DNA from 3 places in the Candidatus Enterococcus lowellii genome. Region 1 is predicted to be linked to each of the others. Evidence: predicted binding sites of a transcription regulator. Region 1 holds the regulator's gene; each other region holds the start of a gene.
What was found. Region 1 encodes NrdR, which represses ribonucleotide reductase genes. Its sites were predicted from a motif close to ACACNATATATNGTGT; they were not measured.

Region 1 (4,859 bases):
TTGAATCGCCCGAGATAGAAACTTTCCAAAGAAATTTGGTTAATCAGACGATTGAAGATATTCAGCGTCGAGGGAAATTTTTAATTTTTAAATTCACGAATTTTGATATGATCTCACATTTGCGTATGGAAGGTAAATATGAATTTGACCCTGATATGCAAGATATGCTTGATAAGCATACACATGTCATCTTTAATTTTACGGACCATTCTCGCCTTTTTTATAATGATGTGCGTAAATTTGGACGAATGGTTTTGGTGCCTAAAGATGAGAGTAGCCAATACAAAGGAATTAAACAATTAGGTCCAGAACCTCAACCAGATGTCTTTTATTTGGAAACTTTTCAAGAAAAATTAAAACGATCGGCTAAAGCGATTAAGCCACTTTTATTAGATCAAAAACTAGTCACCGGTTTAGGAAATATTTATGTAGACGAAGCACTATGGGAAGCCCAAATACATCCTGAAACGCCAGCAAATGCATTAAACGAAAGTGAAACAACCCGCTTGCATCAAGCGATTATCGATGTCTTAGCTAGAGCTGTGGAAGCAGGGGGAACGACGATTCGTTCTTACGCTAACGCACTAGGAGAAGCAGGCACTTTTCAAGTATCACTAAATGCTTATGGGCAAACGGATTTACCTTGTCCACGTTGTCAAACACCGATTGTTAAAACAAAAGTCGCCCAACGTGGCACCCATTATTGTCCAACTTGTCAGAAGCGGAAAGGATGAGTGCTGATGGGCATGGTTTTAGGTCTTACAGGCGGTATTGCTACAGGAAAAAGTACCGTTGTGAACATCTTTCGTGCATATGGCTTTCCGATTGTGGATGGGGATGTGATTGCACGAGAGATTGTTGAACCCAAACAAGCAGGTCTACAAGCGATTGTCTCCGTCTTTGGAGAGGATATTTTGTTAGACAATGGTCAGTTAGACCGTAAAAAATTAGGTAATATTATTTTTTCTGATGAAGAAAAACGTCGCCAATTAGATGCGTTATTAGATCCTATTTTACGACAAACAATTACTCAACGTATCCGTGGATATCGAGAGGAACCCTTAGTAATTGCAGATATTCCGCTATTATTTGAAGCCCATTATGAAGATGAAATGGATCAGGTTGCCGTGGTTTATGTTCCTGAAGCTGTTCAATTAGAACGTTTAATAAGACGAGATGACTTAACAAAAGCACAGGCGTTGCAACGAATAGCTAGTCAACTATCAATTGAAGAGAAAAAGCAACGGGCGGATATTGTGTTTGATAACCAAAATTCACTGGAAGAAACAAAAAAGAAAGTTAAAAACTGGTTAAAAGCACAAAAATTTATTTAAAAAGATTAAAAACTCTAGAGTTTTCTAGAGTTTTTTCTTGTCTATTCTGTCAGAAGAACTGATAAACGTGTTATAATATAGAAAGAAATTTAATTTATTCATTCAGTAAATTTAAAATAAATAAAGATAAATGGGGTGGAAATATGCACTGTCCAAAATGTCATCATAATAATTCTCGTGTTATTGATAGCCGTCAAGCCGATGATGGTCGTGCGATTCGCCGTAGACGCGAATGTGAAAACTGCGGCTTTCGTTTTACAACGTTTGAACGATTAGAAGAAACACCTCTGTTAGTCATTAAGAAAAATGGCGCGCGTGAAGAATTTAATCGTGAAAAAGTATTACGTGGTTTAATTCGTTCTGCTGAAAAACGTCCAGTAGCGATGGAGCAAATGGAACAAATTGTCGATCATGTAGAAGCTAGAATTCGTGAGCGAGGCGAAAATGAAATACCTTCAACTTTAATTGGTGAGTATGTTATGGAAGAATTAGTCAATTTAGACGAGATTGCTTATATTCGCTTTGCAAGTGTCTATCGTCAATTTAAAGACATGTCGGTATTCTTAAAGGAACTACAAGACATTGTTGATAAAGCAAAAGAAGCAAATAAGTAATTTAAAGGAGGGGCTTTTGTGAAGACCGCTTGGGATGAAGTCCAACCAAATCATATTTATCAAGTGTTCAAGAGCCTGCCTTTAACAAAAGAAGGCAATGATGGTTTATTATACCTCTACCAACCAATTATTGGTGCACAAGCTTTGGCTCTGTATTATGCATTATTGGGTGATGAGGAAGATTCGTTTGAAAATGACTTTGCGCACATTGATATGTTACATGCATTAAATATCGGTTTGCCAGATTTTTTACATGCTCGTAAACAATTAGAAGGTATGGGATTGCTTTCTGTTTTTATGAAAGAAGATGTAGAGTTTGGTCGAATGTTTTTATATCGCTTAGAAGAACCATTACATCCAGAAGTGTTTTTTAAAGATGAAACATATAGTTTTTTGCTATGGAGTGCAATTGGGGAGCGAAAATTTAATCAAATGGTTGAACGTTTTAAGCCTAAAAAGCTCGATGTCTCTAACTATCAAGAAATTACGTGTCGCTTTAAAGATGTGTATGGCTCAATTAACGAAGAATCATTTATGCGCAAATCATCAAAATTAGAACAAGTGGCACAAGTCTATGATGTGAATAAAAACAATGGTATTCAGCTTGATGCTTCTCAAATTGATTGGGACTTTTTACTTAACTTAGCTGAGAAAAAATATATTTCACGTACAAACTTTACGACATCCTTTAATCATCAATTAGTTCTTTACCAAAATCTCTATGGCTTTGATGAGATGGAATTAGTTGACTTGATGACGGAAGCAGTATCTTTTATTGACGGTAAAGTGAATGAAAAAGAGCTTGCTAAGGTTGTAGCACGTCATACAAAGCAAATACCACAAAAAAAGACAGGGATTTATGTTTCAAAAGATGCTGAAACTCGTCGCTTCAATACATTGCGTCAGTCGGGATTTTCTGAACAAGATATCGGTTTAATTCAGATGAGTGAAGCGACAGCACCAGCTGATTTTTTACAAGCAATCAAGCAAGAAAAGCATAGTTTTGTAGCGGATTCAGAAAGCTGGTTGTTGAAATCATTGATTGAGAAAAGTCCGCTAGCCAATAGCGTCATCAATGTTTTGATGCATTATGTGCTAGTGGTACAAAACAATAGTTCATTACAAGCGAGCTTTGTTAATCGAATTGCAACCAATTGGTCCGAAATGGGAATTAAAAGTCCTGAAGAGGCAATTAAACATGTTCGACAACTGGTTAAAGAATCTAAAGAAGCCAAAGAAAAACGAGAAACCCAACGAACCAATTACCGCAAACCGATTCGTAAAGAAACATTACCTGACTGGGTTGATAATCCAGTTGAAGAAGTGGAAGATTCCGAAAAACAAGCAGCAATTAATCAACGATTGCAAGAATATTTACAACGCAAAGAAGGTGAAAAATGATGGAAGATGTAGGTAAAAACTTAAATCGTCTATTAGATCAAAAAAATTATCGGACACGCTTTGAAGAAATGATGCAAGAAGTTTTACAAGACGTCGATGTGCGTAATTTTTTAGATCTGCATAAAAATCGTTTAACCCAACAAGATATTGAGCGTAGTTATGCAAAACTTTATGAGTTTGTTCAAGAAAAACGTAAATTTGAGTTAAATGATCCAGCCCAAATTGCACCGGGATATGAGCCTCAGTTGATGTTAAATTTTCATTCAGTCGATGTGACGTATATCCCAACTGAAGAATTATTAGCTAGAAGACATCAAGAAGAAGTGCGTAACCGCGTGCAAGCGTTGAATATGCCAAAAGACATCCAAGAAGCTCGTATTGCTACCTATGAAGGAACTGCTGGACGTGGTGAAGCATTAATGGCAGCAATTGATTTTATTGAAGCGTACAAAGAAGAACCAAAAAATTTTCATAAGGGCTTGTACTTAGCCGGCAGTTTTGGTATTGGCAAAACCTATCTTCTAGGGGCAATTGCTCGTGATTTAGCAGAAGCAGGTTTTTCATCGACGCTGTTACATTTCCCTTCATTTGCTGTTGAAATGAAACAAGCAATTGGTAAAGATCAAGTCGCTGAAAAAATGGAAGCTATCAAAAAAGCGCCGATTTTAATGTTAGATGATATTGGTGCGGATGCCATGAGTAGCTGGATTCGGGATGAAGTATTTGGTGTGATTTTGCAATATCGGATGCAGGAACAACTCCCAACGTTTTTCACCTCTAACTTTACCATGTTAGAATTGGAAAAACATCTGTCTGTTACGCAACGTGGTGAAGAAGAACCATTAAAAGCTAAACGTATTATGGAACGTATTCGCTACTTGACCAAAGAGGTTAGCATGAGTGGGCGTAATCGACGAAATCAATAGAGGTGAAACCAAATGAAGAACTGGCTACTAGGTAGTCTTTTAGGATTAAGTTTAGTCTTTGTGGCAGGCTGTGGTACTCAAAATGCTACACCTGAAACAAAAGAAAGTACTGAGAGTAGTGAAATAATGGAATCACGAACTATTTTTACAGGAACATTGACAGAGCATCTTGAAGAATCAGCAATGGAAGATGACAGTGTCTTATTGTTTTTAGAAAATGTGGAATCAATTGAAGACCCTGAAAATATTGTTGACATTTTTATTCAGCATGGGGTCGGTATCAATGTGAAAACCAAAGATATTGCTTATTGGCGGGCGTGGCGCAAAGGAAGTAAAGTAGAAGTAACCTTAAAGGGACTTCCAGCAACCACAGCGTCAATTCCACCACAAGTTGCTGGAAATGCAATTGAAAATATTACCTTATTACCATAAATATTGAGTATTCTCTTGAATATGGTGTTGTGCCATTTTTAAGAGAATTTTTAGTGAGAAAAGAGGAATTTTAATGAACGAACAAGAATTATCACGACGCTTAGCACGTGTTGGTTCGCATGTTCCCCAAGATGCACGATTAGCAGATATTG
Region 2 (4,859 bases), 540 kb from region 1:
TGATTGCTGCCGATTTCTTCTGCATCGTCAGTAAATGTACGAATATAATAAATAGATTTAATCCCTTTATGGAAAGCATAATGACGTAAAATATTTAAGTCACGAGTTGTTTGTTTACTTGTGTCTTTCCATTCGTACAAACCTTCAGGAATTTCAGAACGCATGAATAAAGTTAAGCTCATGCCTTGATCGATGTGTTTTTGTGCTGTTGCGTAGATATCAATAACTTTACGCATATCCATGTCATAAGCTGATTTGTAATAGCTAATTGTATCATTTGATAAGTGCGCAGCAGGATAATAGATTTTCCCAATTTTCTTCTCTTGACGTTCTTCAATTAAACGAGTGATTGGATGTAAGCTAGCACTTGTATCGTTAATGTAAGAAATAGAGCCGTTTGGTGCTACTGCTAAACGATTTTGATGATAAAGACCATCTTTTTTAACCGCATCAGCTAAAGCTTGCCAATCTGCACTAGTTGGAATTTGAATTCCTTCAAAAAGGGCGGCAATTTTTTCTGATTTTGGTTGATAATCCGCTTGAATGTAGCTTTCGAAATAACGACCATTTGCATAATCTGATTTTTCAAAGTTATGGAAGACTTCACCACGTTCTTTGGCAATGACATTACTTTCCATTAATGTCCAGTAATTTAATAGCATGAAATAAATATCTGTAAATGCAATTGATTCTGGAGAACCATATTCCATTTGATTTTTAGCGAAATAAGTGTGTAGTCCCATCGCACCTAAACCAATTGTATGATTTAAACGATTTCCATTTTGAATAGAAGGGACAACGTCGATATCAGATGCATCTGTTACATAAGTTAATGCACGTGTCATTGTACGAACCGATTTACCAAAATCAGGGCTCTCCATTAAGTTAACGATATTTGATGAACCTAAGTTACAGCTAATATCTGTACCTAGTTCTTCATATTCTTGTTTCCCATTTAGGACAGAAGGCTCTTGGACTTGTAAAATTTCAGAACATAAATTACTCATGACGATTTTACCGTATACGGGATTTGCACGGTTTGCAGTATCTGTATTGATGATATAAGGATAACCAGATTCTTGTTGCAATTTAGAGATTTCATTTTCTAAATCGCGTGCACGTATTTTTGTTTTACGGATACGTGGATTAGCAACTAAATTATCGTATTCTTCTGTAATATCAACATAAGAGAAAGGGACACCGTATTCTTTTTCAACGCTATATGGACTGAATAAGTACATATCTTCATTTTTACGTGTTAATTCATAAAACTTATCGGGAACAAGGACGCCTAATGATAATGTTTTTACACGAATTTTCTCATCTGCATTTTCTTTTTTAGCAGATAAAAAGCTAATAATATCTGGATGGAAAACATTTAAATAAACAACCCCAGCACCTTGACGTTGACCTAATTGATTTGAATAACTAAAACTATCTTCAAATAATTTCATAACGGGCATAACGCCGCTTGCAGCACCTTCATAACCTTTAATAGGAGCACTTGCTTCACGTAAGTTAGATAAAGTAATCCCTACACCGCCGCCAATACGAGATAATTGCAACGCAGAGTTAATTCCACGACCAATAGAATTCATATCATCTGTTAACTGAATTAAGAAACAAGAAACAAGTTCACCGCGACGCTTTCTTCCAGCATTTAAGAAAGAAGGCGTTGCTGGTTGGTAACGTTGATGAATCATTTCGTCCGCTAAAGAAAGGGCTAATTCTTCATTGCCATCTGCAAAGTACAACGCATTAAACGCAACACGGTCTTCATAACTTTCTAGGTATTCCGTACCATCATTGGTTTTTAAAGCATATTGTGAGTAGAATTTATAGGCAGCCATAAATGACTTGAAATGAAATTCTTGGTCATCTAAAAAGGCGTATAATTTTTCGATGAAATCAGGCGTATACTTATTTATAAACGCTTCTTCCAAATAATCATTAGCAATCAGATACTCAATTTTCTCTGTGACTGAAGCAAACTTTTTGGTATTTGGTTCGACATTTTCTTTGAAGAAGGCTACGAGAGCTTCTTGATCTTTGTGTAATGGAATCTGTCCATTAACTGGACGGTTGATTTCATTATTTAACTTGAAGTAAGTGACGTCTTTTAACGTTTTTAAACTCATTCATATACACAACCTTATCTCTATATTTTTAATACTTCATAAAAAAATGGACTTGTTAGTCACAGGTGACGGACAAATCCAAGGTAAATCTGATTTTCTTTGGAACGAAAATTAGCTTGCTAATTGGCGTAATTGATCTGGACGGAAACCGACAACAGTTGTCGCATCAGATGTAATTACAGGAACGCTTTGGAAACCTTGTTCTTTTAACCAATCAATAGCATTAGGCTCGTTGTCGATATTGATTTCTTCAAAGCTAATATTGTTATCTGCTAAAAAGCGTTTAGCCATTTTGCATTGCATGCAGTTGTTTTTTGAGAATAATTTGATGTTCATATATATTTCCTCCTCGTTGCTTGAACTAATTAATGTATATAAATAGTATAATGAACTGAGAAAGAAGTCAAATGAAAAAATACTATATATTGTGTTTGTGAATATTGGAAACACTATTTGTTGTGGTTTTTTAAAAGTCTTTTTATAATTAAGTGTGATGAATAGTGGGGTTTAAAGAGAAACACGCTTTATATATTGTAGCTGAAAAAAAGTAAAAAGTAAAAAGAATTTCTCTAAAGTTTTTAAATTCACAAGTGAAATAAAAAAGAGTAATCTGTTGGCCATCTTTTTTTGCTTAGTGCCGACTAGCGATAGCATTTATTTTTAGTAAAAGAATTTTTGTCTCTGGTTCTGCTTCAGATAATGGATTGTTTCTATTGTAGCTAACGACAACCTGAATCTAATAAAAATTTTTTTAGAAAAATAAAATCTTCTAAACACGATGATTGGTAGAGAAATAATTTAGTCAATTACATGAATGGAGAACTGTTTTGTGGAACAGTGTCTTCAGAGTATTCAACAATTAGTGGGGCTCAAAATTTACGCGAGACTTAGGTGTTTAATCTGTGACTCGTTTGTATTAAAGCGGAACTTATATGAGAGAGATTTAATCATTTAATCCATTATTTTAATAAAATGAAAAATAATTTTATGAGTTGAAATGTTGTTATAATAGCATTTTTCTAATTTAATTATTAAAAAATGGCGTTTTTGGTTAAAAAAAGATTGTAATTTTCAGCATATTCTAATAAAATTAACATCAAGTTAGAAATAGATTAGGGGGACGATTTATGAAAAAGAAAAAATTATTAGGAACATTATTGGTGAGTGCTATTTTATTAGGCGCTTGTACAACAGGTGGAACGTCTAAAACAGATGACAGTGCTAAGACAGGAACAGGAGAAGCAGAACAAGTATTTAACTTAGCTGTTTTACAAGAAATGCCTACCGCTGATTTATCAATTGCGACCGATACAATTAGTTTCACTGCTTTAAACAATGTATATGAAGGATTATATCGTTTAGATAATGAAAATAAGCCACAACCAGCCGCAGCTGCAGAGTTAGCAGAAGTTAGTGAAGACGGTTTAACTTATAAATTAAAATTAAGAGAAGATGCTAAATGGTCAAATGGTGATCCAGTAACTGCTGCAGATTTTGTTTATGGTTGGCAACGTACAGTCGATCCTGAAACAGGTTCTCAATATGCGTATCTTTATGAAGTAGTAGACAACGCGACAGATATTATTAATGGGAAGAAACCAGCAACAGACTTAGGAATTAAAGCTGTGGGAGATTATGAATTAGAAATTACGTTAGCTGTAGCAACACCGTATTTTGATTATCTATTAGCATTCCCATCATTCTTCCCACAACATGAAGCAACAGTAGAAGAATTTGGTGCAGATTATGCGAAGAAGAGCGATACTGCTGTTTATAATGGACCATTTACATTAAGCGATTTTGATGGACCTGGTGTAGATACAGAATGGTCATATGAAAAAAATCCAGAATATTGGGATGAAGAAAATGTTAAGTTAGAAACAATTAATGTCTCTGTCGTTAAAGAATCTTCAACTGGTTTGAATTTATTCCAAGATGGACAGTTAGATGATGTTATCTTAACAGGTGAATTAGCACAACAAAATACAAATAGTCCAGAATTTGTTACATTAAAAGAGTCACGTACAAGCTATATTGAAATGAACCAAAGAGAGAAAGATTCTCCATTTAACAATGAAAACTTACGTAAAGCATTGTCTTATTCAATTGATCGTGAAGCATTAGTTAAACAAGTATTAGGTGATGGTTCGGAAGCTTCAACTGGTTTGATTCCGCAAAACATGTCATTTAATCCAGATACAGGCAAAGATTTTGTTGAAGAAACAACAAATAATACAGAATATGATGTTGAAAAAGCGAAAGAATATTGGGAAAAAGCCAAACAAGAATTAGGAATTGATTCATTAAGCTTTGAATTACTTTCAGATGATACGGATTCTGTGAAGAAAGCGGCTGAATATGTTCAAGGTGTTTGGAATGAGACTTTGGATGGTGTAGATGTTAGTATGACTAACGTACCATTTAGTGTTCGTTTAGACCGTTCAAATGCTGGTGACTTTGAAGTTGTTTTTGGTGGTTGGGGAGCTGACTATGCAGACCCAAGTAGCTTCACTGATTTATTTGTAACAGGAAATGCTTATAACCGTGGCCGTTGGAGCAACGAAGACTACGACAAAGCAGTTAAAGATGCTGCAACAACTTATGCAACGCAACCAGCCGAGCGTTGGCAAGCATTGTTAGATGCAGAAAATATTTTAATTGAAGATATGGGAACTATTCCAGTATATCAACGTGCAGAAGCACATTTACGCGCTGAAAAAG
Region 3 (4,859 bases), 1.6 Mb from region 1:
CTAGCTCTATTATAAATGACACAAATACTGTCATGTTGATATATCAAGGTTTTAGTCTTATTATCAAAAATTTTAATTTAAAACATTGATAACTTATGATATTTTTTATTTGTAAACATTTATTAAAATTCAAGGAGGAATTATAATAAAAAAATTAGTATGGTTGGACAGTTTGTTAGTATTGTTAAGTATAGGTTCTCAAATGGTTAGTGCTGAAGAGCAAGTTTCTATTGATTATTCAAAAATAACTACTGAAGTTGAAATTGTTACGAATACCATTCCTAATGAATTTTGGAGCAGTGGAAGATAGAAAATAATTGGGATGATTTAGAACCTCTTGCAGATGAAACTGATGTAATGAAAGAAGTTCAAGAAAATGGTGTTTCTCCTCAAGGACCTTCAATTCCCTGGTCAGAGTGGAATCTTGCTTCAAAAGGAAATCCACCGGCACTTTCTGGCAGTTTTAACAATTATGGAACTTTGTATAGTAACTATAACTATACTGGTCTAAAAAAATATAAATTTGAATTAAAGAATACTGGTAGCACTCCACTTAGCTATCAATGGAAAGATTTAGTTTTTAACTATGCTACTGGTTCTTTATCAGGTAATACAACAAAAACAGGTACTATCTCAGTGAGTTATACAGATATTTCATTTTACTTGAGAGTTGCACCTGGAAATAACAATGTTGTAGCCGGGAGTATTTCTGGGACTATAAAAAAATAAACGAATAATCGTACTAAAAAGCCAATGTAATAAAATTGGTTTTTTTAGTACGATTATTCATTTATTAAAGATATTATTTACTTCCTTTTTTGATTTATACTTTTGAAACACAGCTCGAATTTTTGTTAGCAATTCTTCTATTAAGCTTTCAGAAGTGTATTCTAGAAATTTACAATTTCTAGCCTCATAATCAATTGTTGTGATTTAGTCTAACATAACTTTTCCGTGTATTTTCATTTTATTCACCCTTTAATTGTATACACAGAGTATAATATATACCTCGAATTGCGTATATACATAGCTCTTCTTTTAGACTATTTGTCTATAGTCTGAGCCTAGGAAAATAAATTTCCTAGGCTTTTTTTAGATTCATTTTCACTCTATGCTTCTTGGCGCACTTCTTGTAATTTTTCTTCAATCAAATTTAGCACTTCTTCGGCTGCATGCGTATCTTCTACAAAATTCATTTGATCGCCATCAATTTGAATTTTAGGACTGGCATCGTATTCGTCAAACCATTGATCGTAACGCAAGTTTAATTCCTCATAATAATCATACAAACTTGGATCATGTTCAATTTGTTCGAATTCTCTTCCACGTTTTTTAATTCGTTCTAACATCGTTGGAAATGACACGCGAATATGAACCAATAAGTCAGGGTGTTTCTTTTTGGCTGCATAAGGTAATTCTTCCAACATGTTGGCTAATAATTCATCATAAACCCGCACTTCTGTTTCAGTCGCACGACCAAGGTCAGCATTTAAGTGAAACAATAAAGAATCTTCATAAATAGAACGGTCTAAAACGTTATTCTCATTTTTCAATGCTTGTTTGATACTATCGAAACGTTTATTCAAAAAATAAATCTGTAATAAAAACGCATACTTATTTGGATCTTCATAAAAAAGCGGCAAAACTTCATTATCATCCACTGATTCATAAAAAGCTTCACTTCCTAAACGATTTGCTAATAATGCAGTTAAACTTGACTTACCGGCACCAATCGTTCCTGCTAATACAATCACACTCATTTCCTCCAACTCACTCATCACTAAATATTGTATTATTTTCTCAACTAAACTAATGTACAACACTATATATAGTATGGTCAAGCGAAAGTTGGCTGAGGATTACGTAAGAAAATTCTCAAAAAAAGTCTTAAGATTTAGGATTTTTTCTTAGAATCAACATTGAGGGCTTAACGAGACGGCATTAATCTAGTAAAATAGCTAAGGGATTCTATTATGAAAAAGAAAGAGGTACGTCATGTTAGCAGAGGGGATAGGAAAAGCCACTGGAAAAATTATTTTGATGGGAGAACATTCTGTCGTTTACGGCGAACCAGCAATTGCTTTTCCATTTAGCGGTACACAAGTGATTGCTACAGTGAAAGAAAGTAGTGTACCATCATTATGCTCCACCTATCATGAAGGTGCTTTAGCTGACGCACCACAAGGCTTAACCAATATTCAACAATTAACAGCCAAGTTACAACAACATCTACACACGCCAAATTTTCATTTGATGATTCAAAGCACCATCCCTTCTGAACGAGGAATGGGATCAAGCGCTGCTGTCGCTGTCGCTGTGACCCGTGCTTTTTTTGATTGGCAAGAAGAAAAGCTATCGCAAACAACCTTGTTGAAATACGTTAACTTTTCAGAAAGTATTGCGCATGGAAATCCAAGCGGAATAGATGCTGCTGCAACAAGTGGTTGTAACCCAATTTATTTTGAACGCGGAAAAGAGTTTTTACCTTTTCCATTAAACATCGATGCTTATTTGCTTGTTGCCGATACCGGTATCAAAGGACAAACACGAGCAGCGGTTCGTTCTGTGGCTAAACTATTTGAAAAAGAACCTGACCAAACTAGTTTGGATATTCATCAATTAGGATTATTAGCTAAAACAGCCAAAGAAGCGATTATCCGCAATCAACCTGAGAAGCTTGGACTCGCGATGACCCAAGCACAACATTATTTACAGCAATTAACCGTCAGCAACGACACTTTAGATTCGTGCATCAAACTTGCCTTAGCAGAAGGCGCACTCGGTGCAAAATTAACTGGAGGCGGTCGAGGCGGTTGTTTTCTTGCCCTTTGTGATACGAAATTAAAAGCCGAAGCAATCGCTAAGAAATTAAAAGCACATGGAGCAAAAGATATTTGGCTTCAAGGATTAGGAGTTTACCAACATGTATAATGGAAAAGCACGCGCATATACCAATATTGCCTTAATCAAATATTGGGGCAAAAAAGACAAAGAACTGATTTTACCAATGAATAATAGTTTATCATTAACATTAGATGCGTTTTACACAGAAACCAGCGTCTCTTTCTCAAAAGCCTATACCGAAGATACGTTTAGCTTAGATGGTGTCTTGCAAGATGAAAAAGCGACAGCTAAAATCAGTCATTTCTTAGACCTTGCTCGTAAGAAAGCTGGGCTTCCGTATTTTGCACATGTCGAAAGCCAAAACTTTGTTCCCACTGCTGCCGGTTTGGCTTCTTCTGCTAGCGGATTAGCTGCTTTAGCTGGTGCTTGTAATGAGGCTTTGCAATTAGGACTTTCTGATAAAGAACTTTCCCAGCTTGCACGTCGTGGCTCTGGTTCTGCTTGTCGTAGTATTTTTGGTGGTTTCGTTGAATGGGAAAAAGGATATTCTGATACCACCTCTTATGCACAGGTGGTCCCATCCAATCATTGGGAAGATGAACTAGCTATGATTTTTATTTTGATTAACGACCAACAAAAAGATGTATCTAGTCGTGACGGGATGGAGCGGACCGTCGCAACTTCTGACTTTTATGATGGTTGGCTCGATGCCGTAGCTCGTGATATTCAAACAGCCAAACAAGCAATTGCAAACAAAGATTTCCAAGCTTTAGGTGAAGTCACCGAAGCCAATGGATTAAAAATGCATGCGACCACTTTGGCAGCCACTCCGCCATTTACTTATTGGTCACCTGATAGCTTAAAAGCGATGAACAAGGTTCGTCAAATTCGTCAAAATGGGCTAGCGTGTTACTTTACCATGGATGCTGGTCCTAATGTTAAAGTCTTGTGTCAGAAAAAAGATGTTGCTTCAATTTTAACAGCCTTGCAAGAAGAGTTTACAGAAGAACAATTAACCTGCGCCTATGCTGGTCAAGGATTAAAATCTTTAGAAATGGAAGTGTCGAAATGATCGAAGTCTCTACTCCGGGAAAATTATATATTGCTGGCGAATATGCAGTGGTTGAACCAGGACATCCAGCCATTATTGTTGCCGTTGACCAATTTATTACTGTAACGATTGATAGTGCCATTAAAAATGGGAGCATTCAATCACAACAATACAGTGAATTACCGATTCGTTGGACACGTCGCAATGGTGAACTAGTGTTAGATCATCGCGAAAATCCGTTTCATTATATTTTAGCAGCGATTCGTTTAACAGAGAAATATGCATTGGAAAAAGGAACCCTGCTCACTTTTTATGATTTAAAAGTTACGAGTGAATTAGATAACTCAAGTGGCCGAAAATACGGCTTAGGTTCTAGTGGTGCGGTCACAGTCGCAACTGTTAAAGCCTTAAATCTTTTCTACGATTTAAAAATGGATCAGTTAACACAGTTTAAAATTGCTGCTTTAGCGCACTTAGCCGTTCAAGGAAATGGTTCTTGTGGTGATATTGCCGCAAGCTGTTATGGTGGGTGGATTGCCTTTTCAACATTCGATCACGATTGGGTCAAGGAAAAACAAAAAATCTGGTCAATGTCACAGCTATTAACGAGTGACTGGCCACAACTATCTATTAAACCATTGACTGTTCCTAAAAATTTACGCTTATTAATTGGTTGGACGGGTAGTCCAGCCTCCACTTCTGATTTAGTCGACCAAGTCAATCAATCGACACAAAGTCAAACGGAAAAGCAACAAGCCTATCAAGAATTTTTAGATAAAAGCAAAGAATGCGTTGAAGACTTAATCGATGGCTTTTTAGACAATAATGTTACTAAAATTAAACAGATGATTAGTAAAAATCGCCAATTATTAGCAGACTTATCTTGTATTACTGGCGTGCGGATTGAAACTCCCGCCTTAAAACAGCTGTGTGATTTGGCCGAAGCCTGTGGAGGTGCAGCGAA

Region 2: the regulator NrdR is predicted to act here: its motif matches at 2,554-2,569, upstream of nrdH (glutaredoxin-like protein NrdH).
Region 3: the regulator NrdR is predicted to act here: its motif matches at 1,820-1,835, upstream of DOK78_RS00460 (deoxynucleoside kinase).

What each region holds. Positions count from the first base shown of each region.
Region 1 covers NZ_CP147251.1:1,696,882-1,701,740, forward strand. The annotation lists gene mutM (DNA-formamidopyrimidine glycosylase) at 1-734, shown strand, start outside; gene coaE (dephospho-CoA kinase) at 741-1,334, shown strand; gene nrdR (transcriptional regulator NrdR) at 1,478-1,948, shown strand; gene DOK78_RS08235 (DnaD domain protein) at 1,967-3,349, shown strand; gene dnaI (primosomal protein DnaI) at 3,349-4,275, shown strand; gene DOK78_RS08245 (hypothetical protein) at 4,288-4,707, shown strand; gene DOK78_RS08250 (tRNA (adenine(22)-N(1))-methyltransferase) at 4,781-4,859, shown strand, end outside.
Region 2 covers NZ_CP147251.1:1,152,363-1,157,221, forward strand. The annotation lists gene nrdE (class 1b ribonucleoside-diphosphate reductase subunit alpha) at 1-2,138, opposite strand, end outside; gene nrdH (glutaredoxin-like protein NrdH) at 2,250-2,474, opposite strand; gene DOK78_RS05630 (peptide ABC transporter substrate-binding protein) at 3,266-4,859, shown strand, end outside.
Region 3 covers NZ_CP147251.1:87,637-92,495, forward strand. The annotation lists gene DOK78_RS00450 (hypothetical protein) at 358-729, shown strand; gene DOK78_RS00460 (deoxynucleoside kinase) at 1,110-1,760, opposite strand; gene mvk (mevalonate kinase) at 1,996-2,931, shown strand; gene mvaD (diphosphomevalonate decarboxylase) at 2,924-3,916, shown strand; gene DOK78_RS00475 (phosphomevalonate kinase) at 3,913-4,859, shown strand, end outside.